DNA from 3 places in the Virgibacillus sp. Bac330 genome. Region 1 is predicted to be linked to each of the others. Evidence: riboswitches for the same ligand, from Rfam matches in the RefSeq annotation. Region 1 holds a riboswitch; each other region holds the start of a gene.
The links. A riboswitch is a leader RNA that binds a small molecule or an ion and turns the genes downstream of it on or off. The one in region 1 is predicted to bind thiamine pyrophosphate.

Region 1 (6,867 bases):
ACTATTAGCAACAACGACACTGTATGTATTTACGGAATAGATCTATCGTCAAATCTGCGAATCCAGATGTACGCAGGTTTCCACAGCGCTTTATTTAACCAGCGGCTAATTCGGAGTAAGGACTTCTTACTCCTCATCTCTAACTGGATAAGTACATGTAAACAGTAAGCAATAAGTGCAAGGAAAATTTGATTTTGAATGGCAGTTTCGCTCATGCCATAAAAGTGTTTGATCTTTACATGCTGTTTGAGCCACTTGAAAAATAGCTCAATGGTCCATCGTTGACGGTAAATTTCACTAATCTCTTCGGAGTCTAGATCGAAACGGTTAGTAATTAATCGTAGAATGTTTCCCTTTGTATCCACTACTTCAAGTAGGCGGAATACATTCTCTGTACGATTTTGCGTCGAACCGATGTAAACCATCTTGTCGGATAAAACCGTAGAATCTTTAGGTATAGAAAATGATTCTACTTCACGAGTGATGGCGTTTTTCTTCAGTCTTGATACGAAAAAATAGCCTTCATCTGTCATTCGATCAAATCGTTCATAATCAACGTATCCACGGTCAAACACATACATGGCTTCTTTGTCGTCTACGAGAACTTCCAGTTGATTTCTGTCATGTTCTTTGGCTGTTGTAATCACTGCTTTTTCAGGATAGACGGTGTCTTTATTCATAAATACAAGTCGTAAATGTAGCTTAACTCCTGCTTTTGTTTTACGGAACTTTGCCCACTTATGATTCGTTAAGTTCAATGGAAGCGTGCTAGAATCAATGATTTTCAATGGCATGTATTTCCCGTTTTTAAATTGGATACCTTTTATTTTGTAAACAAGTTCCAAGAATAAATGGGAAAGGATCATTGGATTCATTTCATTATTCTTCCTTGATAGCTGAGATGTACTAATCGATTCAAACCCCAGTGCTTTTTGAAGTCCATCATCTATTAGGGCATCGCTCATTTCTTCCAAGCTCTCGAATCCTTGCAGTTGGGCAAGTAACATAAGCTTTATATACGCTGCAGTTGTTAGCTTTTTTGTGTAGTAATCTTGTTTATTTTCTTCTACTTGTTCAAATAGTTTTTTCGTATTTATAGGTGAAACCCATTTACCAAATGATGATTTTAGTGTATTCTTGTCCATACGGATTATCCTTTACTTTTGGATTTGGACAGGAACCACCTGTACTTCCATTGTAAAGGATTTTTTTGTATCATGAACACATAATTATTGAACATTTTCAGTATTTTGAATCATCAGGTTTAATTAATGCAATGCTAGTGATATTTTTTATGTGTTGTATCTTGCTGCGATCCAGTTTATAGGCGAATGAATCATTCCTTCTAACGCCAGAACCGAAGTGGAATGCATGGGGCTTCACTTGCTCGTATACATCAGCAAATGTTGCTGGCTTTAAACCATGCCCCACCATCATATTTACATGCGTATCCGCAGCCAAATCAATCAATTGTTGTAGCTGCGGAATAGCCTCAGGTGCTTTATAGTTACCTCCTGCAGTTAACACTGTCGTTATTTGCTTATATTGTGCCAAGCATGCTAACGCTTCTTCTTGGTCACGAGCAAAATCAAACGCCCGATGAAAAGTTACATCTAAATCATCAGCCACGTCTAATAACTGTTTCAACACTTCTTCATCAATCGTTTTTTCAGTAGTCAATGACCCAATAACGATACCGTTTGCACCCATCTTTTTAATCAGATCTATATCTGCCTTCATCGTGTCTATATCGTATTTGTTGTATACAAATGATTGACTATGTGGACGAACCATGACATTGATAGGCAGATGGACAGCTTCAACTGCTTTTTTTAGTAAACCGTAACTTGGTGTAAGCCCTATTTCTGCCATCGCAGGGCTAAGTTCAATCCGATCTGCTCCATACTGCTCTGCTTCTATCACATCCGTTAAGTTCGTAGCAATAACTTCTAAAAGCATGAACAACCCTCTCCTTTACATACAATACCCTTATCCTACCTGATGAGAGCGCCTTTTAATAGACCAAAAAGATGCAAAGAACCTAACTACTATCCTCACTTCCTTTGCCTAAATCTATCATCTATGCTTTAATGACAATACATAGTGTTATTATATATCTCACTAGGGGAGCAATTTTATTGCTGAGAAAGGAAACTTGACCCTTTGAACCTGATCTAGTTTGTACTAGCGTAGGGAAGTGACAACTTGCATGAATAGTAATCAGGCAATCACTTCCCCGTTCTATTTACATCGTAGAATGGGGAATATTATTTTCTCCAGATGCAAGTACGTCTTATCCTGAACTACAAAGGTTTGTTGTTTCCACATCTTCTCTAGCATTAAAATAATTTCAATTATCGAGAGGAGAATATAGTATGATGCAACAACTATTTACAGATCGTTTATGGAAAAAGGTAGAGCCCATTTGGAAATCCTATTTGGAGCATCCATTTGTAAAAGGGTTAGGAGAAGGTTGGCTTGATAAGGAAAAGTTCAAGCATTGGATGAAGCAAGACTATGTTTATTTAATAGAATATTCTCGCTTGTTTGCATTAGGAAGCGCGAAAGCACATGATTTATCAACAATGACAACGTTTGCCAATTTACTTCATGGAACCTTGCATATGGAAATGGATTTACATCGTAACTATGCAAGCAAGTTTGGCATAACTGCTGATGAATTAGAAGAAACAGAAGCGGCGGCAACAACGACTGCATACACAAGTTATATGCTAAATGTGGCACAACAAGGTGGCATAGAAAATACAGTCGCCGCCGTACTGGCTTGTGCTTGGAGTTATAATTACATTGGCAAAGCATTGGCAGCCTGGCCAAACGCCTTGGAACATGAATTTTACGGCAATTGGGTACAAATGTATTCCTCCGAAGATTTTACAGCACTAGCTAACGATTGCATTGATTTAATTAATACAATTGCGGAAGATAAACCAGAACACGAGTTAGCCATCTTGGAAGATATCGTTGTGAAAACGAGCTATTTTGAATATATGTTCTGGGATATGGCAGAACATCAAGCCATGTGGCCTATCCCTGTAGCTGCCCAAAACTTATAATTCTTCGTAAATCTTTATCCGTTGAAATGGTAACTTAGATTAATTTCGGACGGCATCATCTGCGGTTTTTAACTTCATAAAAATCCGCAAAGCTCATCATTTAAAAGCTACGGCTATCACCATAAAGACTTGGTGACATGTCGTAGCTTTCTTTATTCCTTAAGTAGAACGATGCAATAGCTTGCTAACAGTCTATTATAACCTATAGATTTCGAAAGGATATATATACCAGATAAATATGATACAACATTGTTACACAGATAATTTATAATGAAAGAGAGGGAGGTTTGCCCAATGGTGCGAATACTAATCGTTGAAGATGAAAAACCAATATCTGACTTAATAAAAATGAGTCTCGGAGATGCAGGATATGAATGTTTCTGTGCCTATGATGGAGAACAAGCTGCTGATATGATCGAAGCAAATCATTTTGATTTAGCAATTTTAGATATTATGCTCCCCAAAATTAATGGCTATGATTTACTAGAATATATCCAGCCTTACGATATACCAGTCATATTTTTAACTGCCAAATCAGATGTAACGGATAAAGTAAAAGGGTTAAAGCTTGGAGCGGAAGACTACCTAACGAAACCTTTTGAAATCGTAGAATTGCTAGCCCGAGTGGAAACTGTTTTACGCAGATATGATAAAAACAAACGATTTATAGAATTGTTTGATATAAAAATAGATACGCTTTCCAGAGTCGTAACCAAATCAGGAAAAACTGTTAATCTAACAGCGAAAGAGTACGACTTATTATTATTATTTATTAACAATAAAAATATTGCTCTATTTCGGAGTAACATCTCTATGAAAGTTTGGGGAGAAGATTTTGTCGGCGAAAGCAGGACGATTGACCTGCACGTACAACGTATGCGACAAAAGCTTGGTTTAAAGGATAAAATCGTAGCAGTCTATAAGGTGGGCTATAGACTGGAGGTATAGCATGAAATTATTTTGGAAAATATTTTATTCCACGATGATCGTATCTGTCTCCTGCTTCAGCATTGGAAGTTATATATTAATTGACTCCGCTTTTCAAGATTCTATCAAGCGCGAAGCCACTTCTGTATTTGAGGAAAATGATATTTTAAGATACTCGCTACAAAAAGAATTACGAGAGGCTTCCGTATCGGATTTTTACTTCGCTGATGAAAAAAACAAGGAATCAGCATCCAATGAAGAGCTACTTATAACCGTTGCCTCCTCCTTAACCATTTATGAATCTGGTGGAGAACTTACTTTTCGCATTAGTAACCAGGACGGAGATATCGTATACGATAATTTTAATGAAGATTTAAGTAACGATGCCGTTACACAAGTATCGAATCAATCTAAAGGCTACCAAGTAAAAAATGTTAATGGGAAATATTTTCTTCACGCTATGACACCACTTCAATTACATGAAGATTTATTCTACATTGAAAACTTTCGAGAAATATCCGATATTTTTGCGAGTAAAAATGACCAATGGACAATGTATATGTATATTACGCTGCTGATGATTGGAATAGGTGCAATCGTCATGCTAGTCACTGCATGGCTACTGACAAAACCGATCTATAAATTATCGAAAGCAACGAAACAGATTGCTAAAGGAAATTTTGAAGAACGAACGATTGTTAGCAGCTATGTTGAGGTTGAGGAATTATCCCGCAATTTTAATTTTATGGCTGAACATATTGAAGAAATGATTTCTCAGTTAAAAGAAGCCAATCAAAGGCAAGAAACATTTATTGGGAGTATTAGCCATGAATTAAAAACACCACTTACTACCATGATTGGTTATGCAGATATGCTTCGCTCTAAAAAGTTAGATTCAGAACAAACATTTATGGCAGCGAATTATATTTTTCAAGAAGGAAAGCGAATTGAGGAGTTAACAATGAAATTACTCGATTTGTTGGTATTAAAAAAACGAGATATTGAAACAAAACCCATAAAAGCAACTGCCTTTTTCAGCCCCTTGCAACAGTACATGGAACCTATTTTTGAAAAAGCAAACATGGAATTTTATGTGGAAGCAGAAGAAGCTATGATACTTATTGAGCCCGATTTAATGCGAACCGTTTGTACCAATTTACTCGATAATGCAAGAAAAGCAATCGATCATGATCATGGAAAAATTAAGCTCCATGGCTTTATCCACCAAAACGACTATCACATCCGTATTTGTGATAATGGAAAAGGTATTCAAGCAGATGAAATGGCTAAAATTACCGACGCTTTTTATATGGTTGATCAATCAAGAGCAAGGGTACAAGGAAGTGTTGGCTTAGGACTTGCTATTTGCAGTGAGATTATCCATTTACACAAAGCTGAACTGACATTTGACAGTGAGTTTGGCAAAGGTACTTGTGTGACAGTAATAATTAAAGGTGTGAAGCGATGATGAAAAAGAAAAAAATACACCTTACCAACATTCTTTTAGCCATCATAGGGGTAAGTATTGCTTTCTTACCATTTATTTTAAAAAATGTTCAAGAGGAGCGTTTGTTGAATCATATTTTTGTATCAGATTTCCAAACAGAAGAAAAACAAGTGAATGATAATCAAACGACATCCATTGAAGAAAAGTTAAAATTAATCGTTAATCATTATGACGGAAATGAAAACATTGCCATCATTGAAAAAAGTAATAATGAGACGAAAAGAGCTGAATACCTTTCTAAGGGAATAAATGAAATTAAAGAACTGCAAAACAAAGGGTTGTTTCCACAAATTGATATGCAACCTGAATTCACGATCATTAATTCCAATATCAAAACATTTTTAAATACACAACATCCCCAGCACACAGTAACGATCTGGGAGGCTTTCTTTTCCACTAATGGTGTAGAAATAAATATATCAATGGACACCCAAACGAATAAAATCTATGAGTATCGAGTGAACCCAAATAATAATAAACCCTTATCTATAACTGATCATGATCAAACTACTACAAAATTAGCTAATTATTTTAATGTGAAAGTAAGTGAAAAAAAATTAATCGATAAAAGAACGGAAAAAATATATACGCTAGCGGACGAAGACGTCTTCATTTCCTTTTTTTCCGATAGGTATTTTGCGAGTTTCTATTTAATTCCTGCATTTGAAGCAGAAAAGAGGCCATTTTGATGGATAAATGAGCTAACTATGATACGTTGATCTATTATACTTTCTTGTAAGAAGAGAGATCGCAGGTTTAACACTTCCATTTCTCACCATAGACAACTGTTCAAAATATGAAAACTTATCCAATTCAGTACGTTATCCATGAACAGTTCGTTCTAAAATGAGCACACAAAAGACCTTGATCTCGCTTTTCCCCCCTTTTTAATATAGATTACTTGGGGCTGTTGCACAATCAGGTAATTGATTGTGCAACAGCTTTTTTGTGTATACACAAAAAAACAGACCACAAAGGGTCTGCTCTCATATATTATTGATTTATGACAAATAAAAGAATAATACAAGCCCAGTATAGGCAAACTGCAGCAAATTATCAATTATATTTACCGATGGATGTAGAAGAAATGATTCCTATGGATGATTCGGTCCGGCTCCATTTTTAGGCTTATATTAAACTTTAAATTCTTATATAATACAAAGAACCAGCCTGTAAATTACCTACAAGCTGTCTTCACTGCCGTTATTCTGCTGTCAAATATTCTTCTAATGTTAAGTCATTCTCTGTTATTTCTTTAGCAGCCTTCTTACCTACATAACGAATATGCCATGGCTCATATTGATATTGCGTAATTTCTTCTTTTCCTTTAGGAAAGCGAATAATAAAACCATATTCAGC
Region 2 (6,867 bases), 1.6 Mb from region 1:
GGATTCAATGCCAAAACATTACCGACACCAATGATGAACATTTTAAATGGTGGGGAACATGCAGACAACAACGTAGATATTCAGGAATTTATGGTTATGCCAGTAGGAGCAGAAACGTTCCAAGAAGCACTTCGTACGGGCGCAGAGATTTTCCACTCCTTGAAAAATGTATTGAAATCAAAAGGTTACAACACTTCTGTAGGAGATGAAGGTGGTTTTGCACCTAACCTTGGCTCTAACGAAGAAGCATTACAAACGATTGTAGAAGCTATCGAAGCAGCTGGCTATAAGCCTGGTGAAGAAGTGAAATTAGCAATGGACGTAGCCGCTTCTGAAATTTACGAAGATGGCAAATACAACTTAAAAGGCGAAGGTGTTGTACGTACTTCTGCAGAAATGGTTGATTGGTATGAAGATATGATTAGTAAATATCCAATCGTTTCTATTGAAGATGGTCTAGATGAAAATGATTGGGATGGTTTCAAACTTCTAACAGATCGTCTAGGCAAAAAAGTACAACTAGTTGGAGATGACTTGTTCGTAACCAATACAGAAAAATTAGCTAGAGGTATTGAGCAAGGAATTGGTAACTCCATCCTTATTAAAGTGAACCAAATCGGTACTTTAACGGAAACATTTGAAGCTATCGAAATGGCAAAACGCGCTGGTTACACAGCTGTTATCTCTCACCGTTCTGGTGAAACAGAAGATGCTACCATTGCAGACATTGCTGTAGCAACAAATGCTGGCCAAATTAAAACAGGTGCTCCATCACGTACCGATCGTGTAGCTAAATACAATCAATTACTACGTATTGAAGATGAATTAGCTGGCATGGGCGAATACGCTGGAAAAACAGCATTTTACAACTTGAATAAATAACAAATAGTTAACGGCCTCCCTGTTCGTGTAATAGCGAATAGGGAGGTTTTTAATTGGCTTTTCACCCGCAACTTTAAGATAAACGAGGTTATATATTACTTTGTAGTGAAGGATTGGGAAGCTTTTCATGCTATCCAAACTAGCTTTCAGAAAATGCTTAAGATTCTATGGCTATAGTATAAAAAATACAATGATTTTCGTTATAGAGACTTGTTGGTAAGTCAAGTTTTTCCTTCTTTCCGCTGCGTTACTACATGAAGGTCAGGTATGGCTCTTCCAGCCAAACATCTATAAAGGTTTTTGGCTTTATTATGGTTTGTGCTTTAATTAGTGCAGTCATCTATTTCATATTGTTTAGGATCTGGAGCCTATCTGAAAATAATGGAGGGAATAGAGAAATAGCGTAAATGAAAAATTGGTGTAAAAGAGGTAGTAATTGTATAGGGTGACGTTTAGAAACCGAGAAAGCTAATTACAAATAAAGAATATTTATGGTAGTCCTGAATGCTAGTAAATATTATAATCTTGCAAAAAGTACCGAGAAAGGTATGTAAATAAAAAAATAGTAATGAAGAAATAGCTAAAAGATTTATGTGAACAGCTTCTTGATAGCGATTACAAGAAGGTAGTCGAGCAGCTTTAATTATCATCATTAATATGTAATTGTATTGTCTAAATCTAGCTTAAGTATAAACACGTTGCTAGTTTTTTCTCGAGAATGAAATCAGCTTAGAGCATGTTCTTTGTTGTGCTATCTACTTTTCAAATTTCTTTCTTCCTAATAATAGCTAAATACACGGATGATATAACACCTTGTAACAAAAATATCGCTAAGACATAAAAAGGGAAAAATTCTAACTCCATGATGTTAAAAATAGCTGTCAAGAACATACCTAGAAAAATTCCACCAGTTAAAAAGTTATATGATAGTGACTTAACTCTTAATAAAATAAGTCGACCTCTTTCATCTCTCGATTCAACTGATTTTTCAAAGTTTGATTTGTAAAGTTCTGAAACAATAATAATTACTAAAAAAATCATCACTAAGGTTGTAGACATTTAAATTTCCTCCTTGTAATTAAAAACTTCTGTAATTGGTTTACCTAAAGCTTTTGATACTTTAAATGCTAAAATGAGTGAAGGGTTATACTTTTTATTTTCCATAGCTGTAACTGTTTGGCGGCTTATACCTACTTCTTCAGCTAGTCTTTGTTGTGTCCATTTCTTTTCTGCCCTACATACTGCTATTCTATTGCTAAGCATGATGACCACCTTCTTTAGTCGTAATTATTAAAGGAACTTAAAGATATATTAAAAATATTACTTAGTAAAGTATTATATTCATAATGTAAAATATTATATTCTTTATGTCAAGTTTTTTATTCAATAAACATTCATTTTCCGAAGTTTATGTATTTATTATTTGTTACAGTTATTGGATATGTTTAATAAAAACATTTGGAAACAAGACATAGTTAATGCTATTTCCTTGCACAAAAAGACCTATTAAAACTTGCTAAATCCCTTCAAATATGGCATAGTTACTTATGGAAAGACAACTATTTAATAGCATACAAGCGTTGTAGGGGGACCAGTGTTGCTGGTTGAGATTGTATCCTTAAGATACGGACTCTTAGAACCTGATCTGGGTAAAACCAGCGTAGGGAACATGTCGATAAGAAAGTATCATTTGCATGTGCAAAAAGCCCTAGGTGTACGTAATCGCCTAAGGCTTTTTTTAAACTCATGCGTGCTTTTCAAAATGATAAACATCCAATATCAACAAAAAACCTAAGAGAGAATGGATTGTTGCTAGACTTCCCAATCAGGTTATTTATCCATCAATGAAGGGGAAAGCTAAGTCGATCGTGAAATAAAGTTTTCCTTATTCTCTGCACCTTACATAGCTGTAGTTATACTGGAGGAGGAGACAGATTGAAAAAATTTATTATGCTTAGTTTGCTCATTGTTTTACTAACAGCATGCAATGCAAATGACAGTGAGCAAGGTAAAGAAGAAAAATCAGCAGATAAAGCACGAAAAGAAGTTTCTGTAGTGCTTGATTGGACGCCAAATACGAATCATACAGGACTCTATGTAGCGAAGGAAAAAGGCTACTTTGAAGAGCAAGGATTGGATGTTGATATTAAGATGCCAGGAGAAGCAGGTGCTGATCAATTAGTGGCTTCTGGTAAGGCTGATTTTGGTGTAAGTTACCAAGAAGGGATTACGGAAGCAAGAGTACAAGATATCCCTATTGTATCAATTGCAGCAGTTATTCAGCATAATACGTCTGGATTTGCCTCGCCAAAGGAAAAAGATATTACAGAGCCTAAAGACTTCGAAGGAAAAACGTATGGCGGCTGGGGTGCCCCCCTTGAAAAAGCAGTAATTAGCTCGTTGATGAAGCAAGATGATGCTGACGTTGAGAAAGTGGACATTGTTAATATGGGCGATACCGATTTCTTTACTGCGGTAGAACGTGATATTGATTTTGCTTGGATATTTTATGGTTGGACAGGCATTGAAGCGGAACTTCGAAATGAAGAGATCAATATGGTTTATCTTACTGATTATACGGAAAAATTAGATTACTATACGCCAGTATTGGCAACCAATGAAACGATGATAGAAGAAGACCCAGATACGATTAAGCAATTTTTAGCTGCTGTAACAAAAGGGTATGAACTAGCAATTGAAAACCCTGATGAAGCGGCCGAGATTTTAATTCAAGCCGAGCCTGATTTGGACGCAGACTTAGTAAAAGCAAGTCAAAAATGGTTAGCGGATAAGTATCAAGATGATGCAGCTAGATGGGGCGAACAAAAATTAGAAGTATGGGAAAATTATTCGACCTGGATGTATGACAATGATTTACTGGATAAGCCTCTGGATAGCGAAAAAGCGTTTACGAATGAATTTTTACCAAACAATTAAGCAAGAGCAAGGATTCGTTAAACAATAAATGAGCAAACGTCACATTATTTTGTGGCGAACACTTAGATTCAAAACAGAAGTAACGGAGGAGACGTCATGGCTAATGCACTTGTAAGTGTACAAATTATACCAAAAACGAAAAACGGGGAAGATGTAATTCCTTATGTAGATGAAGCGATTGCAATTATTGATGCTTCTGGGGTTCCTTATCATGTAAGCCCTTTGGAAACGACGATGGAAGGGGAAATATCCAACTTGCTTGAGATTGTGGAGAAAATGAACCAGCGGATGGAAGAATTAGGTTGTCCAAGCGTTATTTCGCAAGTGAAGATATTTTTCCAGCCATCAGGGGCTTCGATGGATACGTTAACGGAGAAATATCGGTAATGGATAGGAATGTATTGAGAAGAGGATGGCGGCCAGCTTTGGTCCTCATCCTCTTGATTATCATTTGGGAGACAGCAAGTAAGCTATTTGAGGTTCCGGAGTGGATCTTGCCTCCTCCTACATCTATTGGGCAAGAAACCATCATTGGCTGGAGCGATTACAATCATCATCTCTGGGCAACCATTCAACTATCTGTGATAGGATTTGTTATTGGCAGTAGTGTTGGAATCCTAGTTGCTATTTGTTTACATTTAGTGCCAGTTTTACGAGAGGCGATCTATCCATTATTAATAATTTCACAAAATATCCCAATCATTATTTTAGCTCCATTACTCGTTGTTTGGTTCGGCTTTGGCATATTACCTAAATTAATTGTGATTACACTCGTCTGTTTTTTTCCAATCACCATAGCTACTTTGGGTGGGTTTCGACAAACAAGTCGTGAATTACATCATTATATGCTAATGGCTGGTGCCAATAAACGGCAAATCTTCTTCAAATTAGAATGGCCACATGCTTTACCATCCCTATTCAGTGGCTTGAAAATCGCAGCTACTTATAGTGTAATGGGGGCAGTTATTTCCGAATGGCTTGGTGCGAGTAAGGGAATTGGTTATTATATGACACTTGCTTCCTCATCGTTTCGAACGGATCGCGTATTTGTTGCGATTTTGTTTATTGTCACGTTAAGTTTACTGTTTTTTGGACTGCTTTCTTTTGTAGAACGAAAAGTGGTAAAAGCGCCTGCTCAAGAAGATGAATAATAACGCTATAGTTTTTCATTGCGATATGGAAGAAGGAGAATGAAATGGGGAAATTAGACGTACAAAATGTAAGTAAATCGTTTGGTAATCAGCAAGTGTTACAGCAACTTTCTTTTTCGGTTCAAGATGGTGAGTTTGTGTCTATATTAGGTCCATCAGGGAGCGGGAAGAGTACATTATTTAATATAATTGGTGGCATTACCGCTCCAGATACAGGTGCTATTTATTTAAATGGACAGGATATTTCGGGATTACGTGGAAATATTAGCTATATGCCACAGAACGCTTCGCTTTTTCCATGGCGAACAGTTTTACAAAATGTTTTGCTTGGGGAAGAAATTGTTCTTGGCAAGACAGATGAAGAAGAAGCACGGGAAATGATTGCCAAAGCTGGGTTACAAGGTTACGAGCAAGCATACCCGCATGAATTGTCAGGAGGCATGAAACAGCGTGTTTCTTTTCTTCGTAGTATGAAGAGTCCACAATCGATGATTTGTTTAGATGAACCTTTTTCTGCTTTGGATGAATTTACGAGAGCGGAAATGCAAAAGTGGTTACTATCTATATGGGAAAAACATCGAAGATCCATTTTGTTTGTTACCCATAATATTGAAGAAGCATTATTTTTATCCGATCGAATTCTTGTATTGTCAAATAAACCAGCAAGGATTCAAAGGGAGCTTGTTATCCCCTTTGAGAGACCACGTGAAGAGGAACTTGTGTTAAGCAAATCTTTTTTAGATTATAAAAAACAGCTTTATTATGAATTGAGGGAGTAAGCATGAATGTAGCTATTATCGATGCACATATCCATCTAGACATGTATAAACAAAAGGAACGACAACAAATCCTCCAGCAAACAGAGCGAACGGAACTAGAAGCAATGGTTAGTGTGTCCTATGACTTACCATCTTGCAAAGTAAATCTTGATTTACAAAGACAATATGAAGTGGTGAAGCCTGCGTTTGGTTTTCATCCTGAGCAAGCCCTTCCAACAGAGGAAGAACTGGCAGATTTATTGCTGTATATCGAAAAGCACCATCATGAAGCGGTCGCTATTGGTGAGGTTGGTTTACCATATTATAAACGGCGAGAAGATCCAGAATTAAAATTAGAAGCTTATATCAAAGTCCTAGAGGCATTTATAAAGATAGCCAAGCGACTTGACCTACCAATTAGTTTGCATGCCGTTTATGAAGATGCAGATGTCGTATGTGATCTATTAGAGAAGCATTCTATTCAAAAAGCACATTTTCATTGGTTCAAAGGCAGTAAACGGACCGTAGAACGGATGATAGAAAATGAATATTTAATATCGATTACGCCAGATGTTTGCTATGAACAAGAGATCCAACAGCTTGTACGAAGGTACCCCTTAACGCATATGATGGTGGAAACAGATGGGCCGTGGCCTTTTGAAGGGCCGTTCGCAGGCGAAATGACAGAACCGAGTATGATTCATCGAGCAGTACATAAAATGTCACAACTGAAAGCAGCACCATTAGAAGTTGTATATAAGCAATTATACGCGAATGCAAGTTATTTTTTCTCGCTGTTTTAAACAAAACAATTTTTTTGAATGAGAAAAAACAGACTAATAAGATCTTAGATCACATAAAATATCTTCCTAATTCCCAACGTAAAGGAATAGTCGTTAGTTATAAGCACCTAGAATGAGGCGGGGAAAATGTAATAACATCGGTCCTACTAAAAATTTTTCTTCACTTAGGGGAGAAGAGCGGATGAAAAGTGCTACGTAGGCTGTTAGCATGAATAATACAAGATGCGAATCGTGTTTCTTAAGTTAACCCTATACTACTGTAGACCTGCAGGGAGAGGGAATGAAGAAAAACGAAAACGCATATGCAATTGTACGATGACAAAAGACATATTAAAA
Region 3 (6,867 bases), 1.3 Mb from region 1:
CAATTCTTCCTTTTACACGCGACATTCTCGTTGTTGTTCTACCGCATATACAAGGTTCTTTCGTAATGGAAGCTATATCACCAGTACGATAACGAATAATTGGAAAAGCTTCTTTGGTTAAACTAGTAAAAACAAGCTCCCCTTCTTCTCCTTCTGGTACGGGGTCCAACGTATCTGGATGAATGACTTCCACATAAAAATGATCATCAGCGACATGCAGACCAGATTGTGCTTGTAAACATTCACAAGAAATTCCAGGTCCCATCACTTCACTTAATCCATAAATATCCATGGCTTTAATTCCTAATCTCTCTTCTAACTCTTTGCGCATCTTCTCTGACCAAGGTTCAGCACCAAATATTCCATATTGCAAGCTGGTTTTTCGGGGATCTTTTCCTAATTGTTCCATTTTGTCAGCAATATTTAAAATATAGGAAGGAGTACCAACAATGACGCTAGGTTTAAAATCTTCTATTAATAACACTTGCCTTTCTGTGTTTCCTCCTGAAACGGGGACCGTGGCCATTCCTAGTTTTTCTGATCCATAATGTAAACCAAGCCCACCAGTAAACAAACCATAACCAAATGCATTTTGTAGAATACGTTGCTTATTTCCTCCACAAGCAACAATTGCTCTTGCAACAATTTCCGCCCATACTTCCAAATCGTTTCTAGTGTATCCTACAACAGTCGGTTTGCCACTTGTACCACTAGAAGCATGGATTCTATCAATAACACTTATTGGTAGTGCAAATAATTGGAATGGATAATTATCACGCAGATCTTTCTTTTGCGTAAATGGTAATTTCTGAATATCTTCTAAGGATTGAATGTCGTTTGGGGTTAGATTTAATGCTGCAAATTTTTTATGATAATATGGGGTTTTATTGTAAACGGTTTGCACTGTTTTTTTAAGTCTTGATAATTGAAGTTTTTCCATACTTTCTCTAGGAAGCGTTTCCATTTCTTGATTATAAAACATGATTTCACCTACCTATTCATTGTATTTGCGCAAATACTCTAGATGAAATTTTCCATTAGGATACGGACTTTCTGCTAAAAAAATCCGTAGCTATATAAGTTTTTTTCATTTTTCGCCCTACCTTATTTATAATTGAAAAACATGACTTTTTACGAATTCCCTATAGTAAAAAGCGTTTTCATTTCACCTATACTATTAGAAGAACTTCACTATCGACAAATCATTATGGTTATAGACGCCTTTAATTTTGTTTATACGATAATCCATTAAATGAACTCCTTTCCTACAGTGCTAGAAAAAAATCTCTGTTTTTCTCAATATATTCCTTCTCTTTTTCAGGGACGTCTTCTTCTGCATATATAGCTTGAACTGGGCAAACTGGCTCACATGCTGCACAGTCTATACATATGTCAGGGTCTATGTAGTACATTTCATTTCCTGAATAAATCGCATCTACAGGACAAACTTCTACACACTCAGCAGACTTTTCAAAAGAGCAAGGAGATGTAATAACAAACGCCATGTTCCTCTCTCCAATCTCAGTTTTTCATTTTTTCCCATTTTTCAAATAAAGTTGTGCTATGTTGGGGTTGATGCCTAGCTTTAGGATCTATATACGTTTTAGCACTGCTAATTGCAGTGACGGCATCACCAAATCCTGAAGCAATTAACTTCACTTTTCCATAGAAGGTAACAACATCGCCAGCAGCGTAAATACCTTGGATATTCGTATTCATAGCTGAATCTACTTGAATAGCATTTTTCACAAATTCTAGCCCCCAATTTTTAATCGGACCTAAAGAAGATATAAAGCCATAACTAGCGATTAATTCGTCTAACGGAATTTTTATCGTTTCTGAGTCTTTTACGTTTTGAATAGTGATTTCTTCTATTTTTCCTTCTCCTACAATTTCATGTAATTGAAACGGAGTAAATACGTCAACCTTAGAGTCAAACAGTTTGGAAACAGTATGTTCGTGAGCCCTGAATTGTTCTCTTCGGTGAATTATTTTCACATTTTTTGCTATTGGCTCCATCATCATTGCCCAATCTACTGCTGAGTCTCCACCACCTAATATACAAACGTTTTTATCCTTATAACGATTTACATCTTGAACAAAATAGTGTAAGTTCTTTCCTTCGTATGTATAAGCGTTTGCTAATTTTATTCGTCGAGGTTCAAAGGCTCCTATACCAGCAGTAATAAGAATTGTTTTTGAATAATGCACTTCTTTGTCTGTAGCAAGTTGAAAATATTGGTTATTAACCTTTACTACATTTTCTACCGTTTGCTGTAATACAATATGGGGATTAAATTGCATTGCTTGTTCCGTTAACTGATTAATTAATACTTGTGCCTTCACTTTCGGATATGCCGCAACATCATGAATATACTTTTCAGGATATAATGCAGACAATTGCCCACCTAAATGAGGTAAGGTTTCGATGATTTTCACTTTCATCTGTCGTAATCCCCCATAAAAAGCAGCAAATAAACCTATTGGTCCACCACCTATAATCGTAACATCATACATACATTCTTCTTTCACTTTTTCACCTCCGCTTATAAGAGCTCTCTTCCTATTTTATCTAGGAGCTATTATTTCGTCCTGCATCCATGATGGTTTCCTATAGTGTATGAAGGGTAAATATTTCTTCTCATCTATCAAGCATTTAAATAGACGATTTATTTCATGATATATCTTTAGAAGAAATATTAGAACAATATTTTGTATGACGTTTTATAAACGGCATATAAATTAATGTTATATAGATAGTACCACCATAAATTAAATTTTGTCAATATTTTATTTAATTTAATTATTTTAATATTTTATAAGTATTATTGGAGACACAAATAAAACCCCTTCACTTCTAAAGGAGTTTTATCTAAAATGCTTATTCTTTTTTATCTTTGTTACACTGAGTTAAGAAGTAAGGGAGGAGGTTTATTTTATCCCAACTATAAAATGCTTTAAGACCGTTGTAAAATTCACTTTAGCGTATCTTTAGGTTGGCCATAATCTTTAAATCTTTCTACCATCATCGTCATTTCATCGTCGGCTAATATGATGGGATCACCAATTGCTTTGGACTGCCAGTACAAGCGAGCACAAAATTCCAGTTGCTCTGTAATAGCATAGGCTTCTGCAAGAGAACTGCCAACTACATTAATACCATGATTTGCTAATAAACAGCGTTAACAAGGCATCTTACTAAGCCTCGTTAACGCTGGTTCTCTTCAATATCCACTTTATCCTATCATCTGCTTCTTTCGTTTTGCACATCCCTATTTTTTCCAGCACGCTTATGGATGGCAAATTTGTAACCAAGCATTCTGCATGAATTTGCTCTACATGATACGTGTTACCTACATTTTCTTTAAAATAGTTTTGAATATGCGTAGAGAAGTGAAAATTCGGGATAATTGTTTTAAAAAAAGCCCGCACATGCTGACTACAACGATGATTTTCCGTAATTACAGTATCTAGGCTTAATTCGTCTTTTGTTTTTGCTTTTTTATTACCGCTTCTTTTCCGGGTTGGCTTTTTTATCTCACCTGTAAGCAAGAAAGTTTCAATGCGGTTCGTAAGTTCTAATTTTGATCCTGAAGTACCAATGTCATATTGCTTACAAAAAGATTGTAACTCTTCTTTTAACCAATAGTAATTTTTGAAAGCTTGCACATCCAAATCCTTAGTTAATACTGGTCTCAATTTACTACCCCCTAACAATTACATCTATTATAGAACATTTGTTGCTTTATTTCCACCTGCTATAACAAATACAAATAATATTAGAACAAAGGCTCAGGGCGCCCGTTTAGCAACGTAGGGACTGGAATGAATCGACTAAAGTTTTAGGAATCATGCTCCTGCAACAGGAGTATGCGCCGCCCCCCGGCAAGCCCGTCTTTATCCGGCCTTCCTATTTAGCACGAATCAATGATGACTTATCGTAGGACGATTCATGAAGTCGCCTAGTTGCTGGTCGCTGGAGCCAGACGTGGCTCATTCGGTTATTTGGTTATCCCATAGCATCAAATTTTTATGCTTTCTTATCTCTTGAAAAATACGGTTGACTTTGTATGACACTATGATATGCTTCAAGTATAGTGTTTCTACTAGGGGAGCCCAATGGCGGCTGAGACAATGACCCTTAGAACCTGATCTGGTTTGTACCAGCGGAGGGAAGTGGAAAACTACTTAACAGCGTTATCTGTTTCATGTTTATGTGTATGGACAAAAGTCCTTTTACACAGATAGATTGCGTGTATTAAGTATATCCCTTTCTTCCTCGAGCAATGAAATATGTATGAGGAGGAATTTTTTATGTCATTTACAGACACATTACGAGAGGTAACCGCAAAAAGTTGGGAGCAAAGTATAAAACATCCATTTGTAAAAGGGATCGCCAAAGGTGATTTATCCCTAGACATTTTCAAGTATTATATTTTACAAGACATTTATTACTTAAAGCACTATGGAAAAGTCCATGCCTTAGCAGCTACATTGGCTGAAGATTTTCAAGTAACGGCGATGCTAGCTGACAAAGCAAAAGGAACTGCACAAGCAGAGCTAACCGTGCATAAACAGCATGCAGAAATCTTAAACATCACAGATACAGATTGGGATCATTTCAAACCAGCCCCAACTGCTTACGCTTATACATCACACCTATATCGCGCTGCAGCATCTGGAAGTCTAGGTCAAGCGATTGCAGCCATGTTGCCTTGTTATTGGTTATACGCAGATATCGGAAAAACGTACCAAAATGCCAAACCAACCGAAGAAATCTATCAAAATTGGATCGCTACCTATGCAAGCGACTGGTTTCAAGATTCAACCAATGAACAGATTAAGTTACTTAATCAAATTGCAGCCGAATCTACCGAGAAGGAAAAAGAAAAGATGAAAGAGCAATTTATCATTGCTAAAGAATACGAGCTTGCCTTCTGGGAGATGTCCTATACAAAGGAAAATTGGTTCTCTGACAGACATTGGCATGAGCCTTCGATGGCTTAAATGACCACCTGCTGGATTAAACCCGCAATTTAAAGTTAAATAAATACAAATTCAGTGAAAGAAAACTATCTTTCACTGATTTTTCAATGGACAGAATCATCTATCTGTAAGCTTCAGGTTGATGATTATTTCTTATCATTGTTAACATATAGAAAAATGGAACTGCAATGGACATAGCGATTTTTTTCTTTATAGTAACGTTATATCCTAATCTCCAATTTATTTCAACATGATAAAGAACGAATAACAATTCTTTATAGCTAGGAATGAATTCGCTCTATATCCAGTCAAAACGATTTTGTAGTGAAAAAATTGTCTCATATTTATTGATTTTGAAGGAGCGTTAATATGAACACTCTCCCCCTTTTATTTAGAAAACTTATTACTTCTTACATACTTACTATTTTTACTGCTATCTACTTTGCAATTTCTTATCTATTCCCAATAGAATCAGCTTCCTATTATTTAGAAGTGGACTTTTTAGGGTGGACTTTCATTTATAGCATTTATATTTTTCCTGTACTGCTTTTATATGGAAGTCCTATTTCAATTATAGTAGAGCTCATTCATAAAAAAGGCATCTTTAAAAATAAATGGCTTTACATTTTATTACATAGTTTATTTGGAGGATTTTTCGGTATTATTGTGGTGACTCTTGACTCTTTTCTTTTTAATTGGTTATTCATTTTATTTGGCGCATTTCTGGCATTATTATATGCTGTGATTGATCGCATTCTCTATATAAAAATAAAAAGCAAAAAAGCAATTTGGATTAGTCTATCGTTTCCAGTTATTATATTGGCATTCATGTGGGGCGGTTTTCAATTTGCATCAGAGCCTCTCCCTCCATTTACTGCAGAAGATGCTATAAAATTTGCCTCAGAGGGAGATGAAATGCTAGCAAAATTCCCACAAAAAGAAGGTATTTCTAAAGTGGAAATTGACGGATACCATATAATCCAAGAAACAAAAGCTGAAATTATTGATGATGATACTTATATCATCTATTTTTTCGAAACATGGAGTAAAAATGGCGAAAGCGATTCATTTTCTATTTCCTATAAGATAGACCGCATTTCTTCAACTTTGCACAACTCAGATTGGAACTATAACCGTCCATTTGAATATTAAGTCTATCGATGAATTTGAGGTGTTGGAAAACAGATTTTTTTGAAAGAGGACAATAGTTAAAGCGAACCCAGTGTACATGAAGTGAACTCCAATGAGTGGTTCTTCCATCCCCCCACTGGTTGTTAGCACCTCAAGGGTATGACTTAAAGGCATCTGAACGAATCTGAATTTAGGGCTGTTATCTACCACTCAGACTTGATCAACGCACATCTTCAATTCGAAGCGGGAGTCTTATAACACCTTATACCCGGATAAAAACCCTGACTGCATCATTTTCTAAATTATTTGAGATAAACGAAAGGATTGCATAATTGCACCTTGTAATGAAATATTTTTTTATAAACTGTTAATTAGTTGCTCCGTTGTCCGTATCGTGGCAAATTCACCATGCAATGTAGCCATAGATACATTATGTATAGTTTCTGCATCATAATATCTATTATGTTGATCTTTCAATCCAAATGCTGCAGTAGCATCTGAAATCAGATATGTATCAAACCCTAAATTACCACTCATTCTTGCAGTCGTTGATACACAATGCGGTGTAGTCAATCCCATAATTACAACGGTTGATACTTCATTTGCTTTTAATTGTTCTTCTAAGTTAGTACCAATAAAACTACTGTTTACTTTTTTTGTAATGATAACTTCCCCCTCGATTGGTTCAACTATTTCTTTGATAGCAAAGCCTTTATTTGCCATATGAAATACGGAATGAGGATTATCAGA

Region 2: it holds a riboswitch for thiamine pyrophosphate, as region 1 does, so the genes downstream of both, D9780_RS11050 (ABC transporter substrate-binding protein) here and tenA (thiaminase II) in region 1, are expected to answer to the same signal.
Region 3: it holds a riboswitch for thiamine pyrophosphate, as region 1 does, so the genes downstream of both, tenA (thiaminase II) here and tenA (thiaminase II) in region 1, are expected to answer to the same signal.

Annotation. Positions count from the first base shown of each region.
Region 1 is NZ_CP033048.1:3,969,452-3,976,318, reverse strand. It holds gene D9780_RS18465 (IS4 family transposase) at 30-1,145, opposite strand; gene D9780_RS18460 (copper homeostasis protein CutC) at 1,243-1,959, opposite strand; TPP riboswitch at 2,114-2,213, shown strand; gene tenA (thiaminase II) at 2,379-3,074, shown strand; gene D9780_RS18450 (response regulator transcription factor) at 3,369-4,022, shown strand; gene D9780_RS18445 (sensor histidine kinase) at 4,024-5,469, shown strand; gene D9780_RS18440 (hypothetical protein) at 5,466-6,197, shown strand; gene D9780_RS18435 (D-alanyl-D-alanine carboxypeptidase family protein) at 6,712-6,867, opposite strand, start outside.
Region 2 is NZ_CP033048.1:2,360,309-2,367,175, reverse strand. It holds gene eno (phosphopyruvate hydratase) at 1-882, shown strand, start outside; gene D9780_RS11060 (hypothetical protein) at 1,645-1,941, opposite strand; gene D9780_RS11055 (helix-turn-helix transcriptional regulator) at 1,942-2,145, opposite strand; TPP riboswitch at 2,457-2,566, shown strand; gene D9780_RS11050 (ABC transporter substrate-binding protein) at 2,818-3,819, shown strand; gene D9780_RS11045 (thiamine-binding protein) at 3,916-4,206, shown strand; gene D9780_RS11040 (ABC transporter permease) at 4,206-4,970, shown strand; gene D9780_RS11035 (ABC transporter ATP-binding protein) at 5,015-5,749, shown strand; gene D9780_RS11030 (TatD family hydrolase) at 5,752-6,531, shown strand.
Region 3 is NZ_CP033048.1:2,694,007-2,700,873, forward strand. It holds gene D9780_RS12470 (phenylacetate--CoA ligase family protein) at 1-982, opposite strand, end outside; gene D9780_RS12475 (ferredoxin family protein) at 1,266-1,505, opposite strand; gene D9780_RS12480 (NAD(P)/FAD-dependent oxidoreductase) at 1,522-2,517, opposite strand; gene D9780_RS21665 (class II aldolase/adducin head domain-containing protein) at 2,976-3,158, opposite strand; gene D9780_RS12490 (DUF6434 domain-containing protein) at 3,199-3,699, opposite strand; TPP riboswitch at 4,099-4,192, shown strand; gene tenA (thiaminase II) at 4,315-5,007, shown strand; gene D9780_RS12500 (hypothetical protein) at 5,356-6,138, shown strand; gene D9780_RS12505 (cysteine hydrolase family protein) at 6,475-6,867, opposite strand, start outside.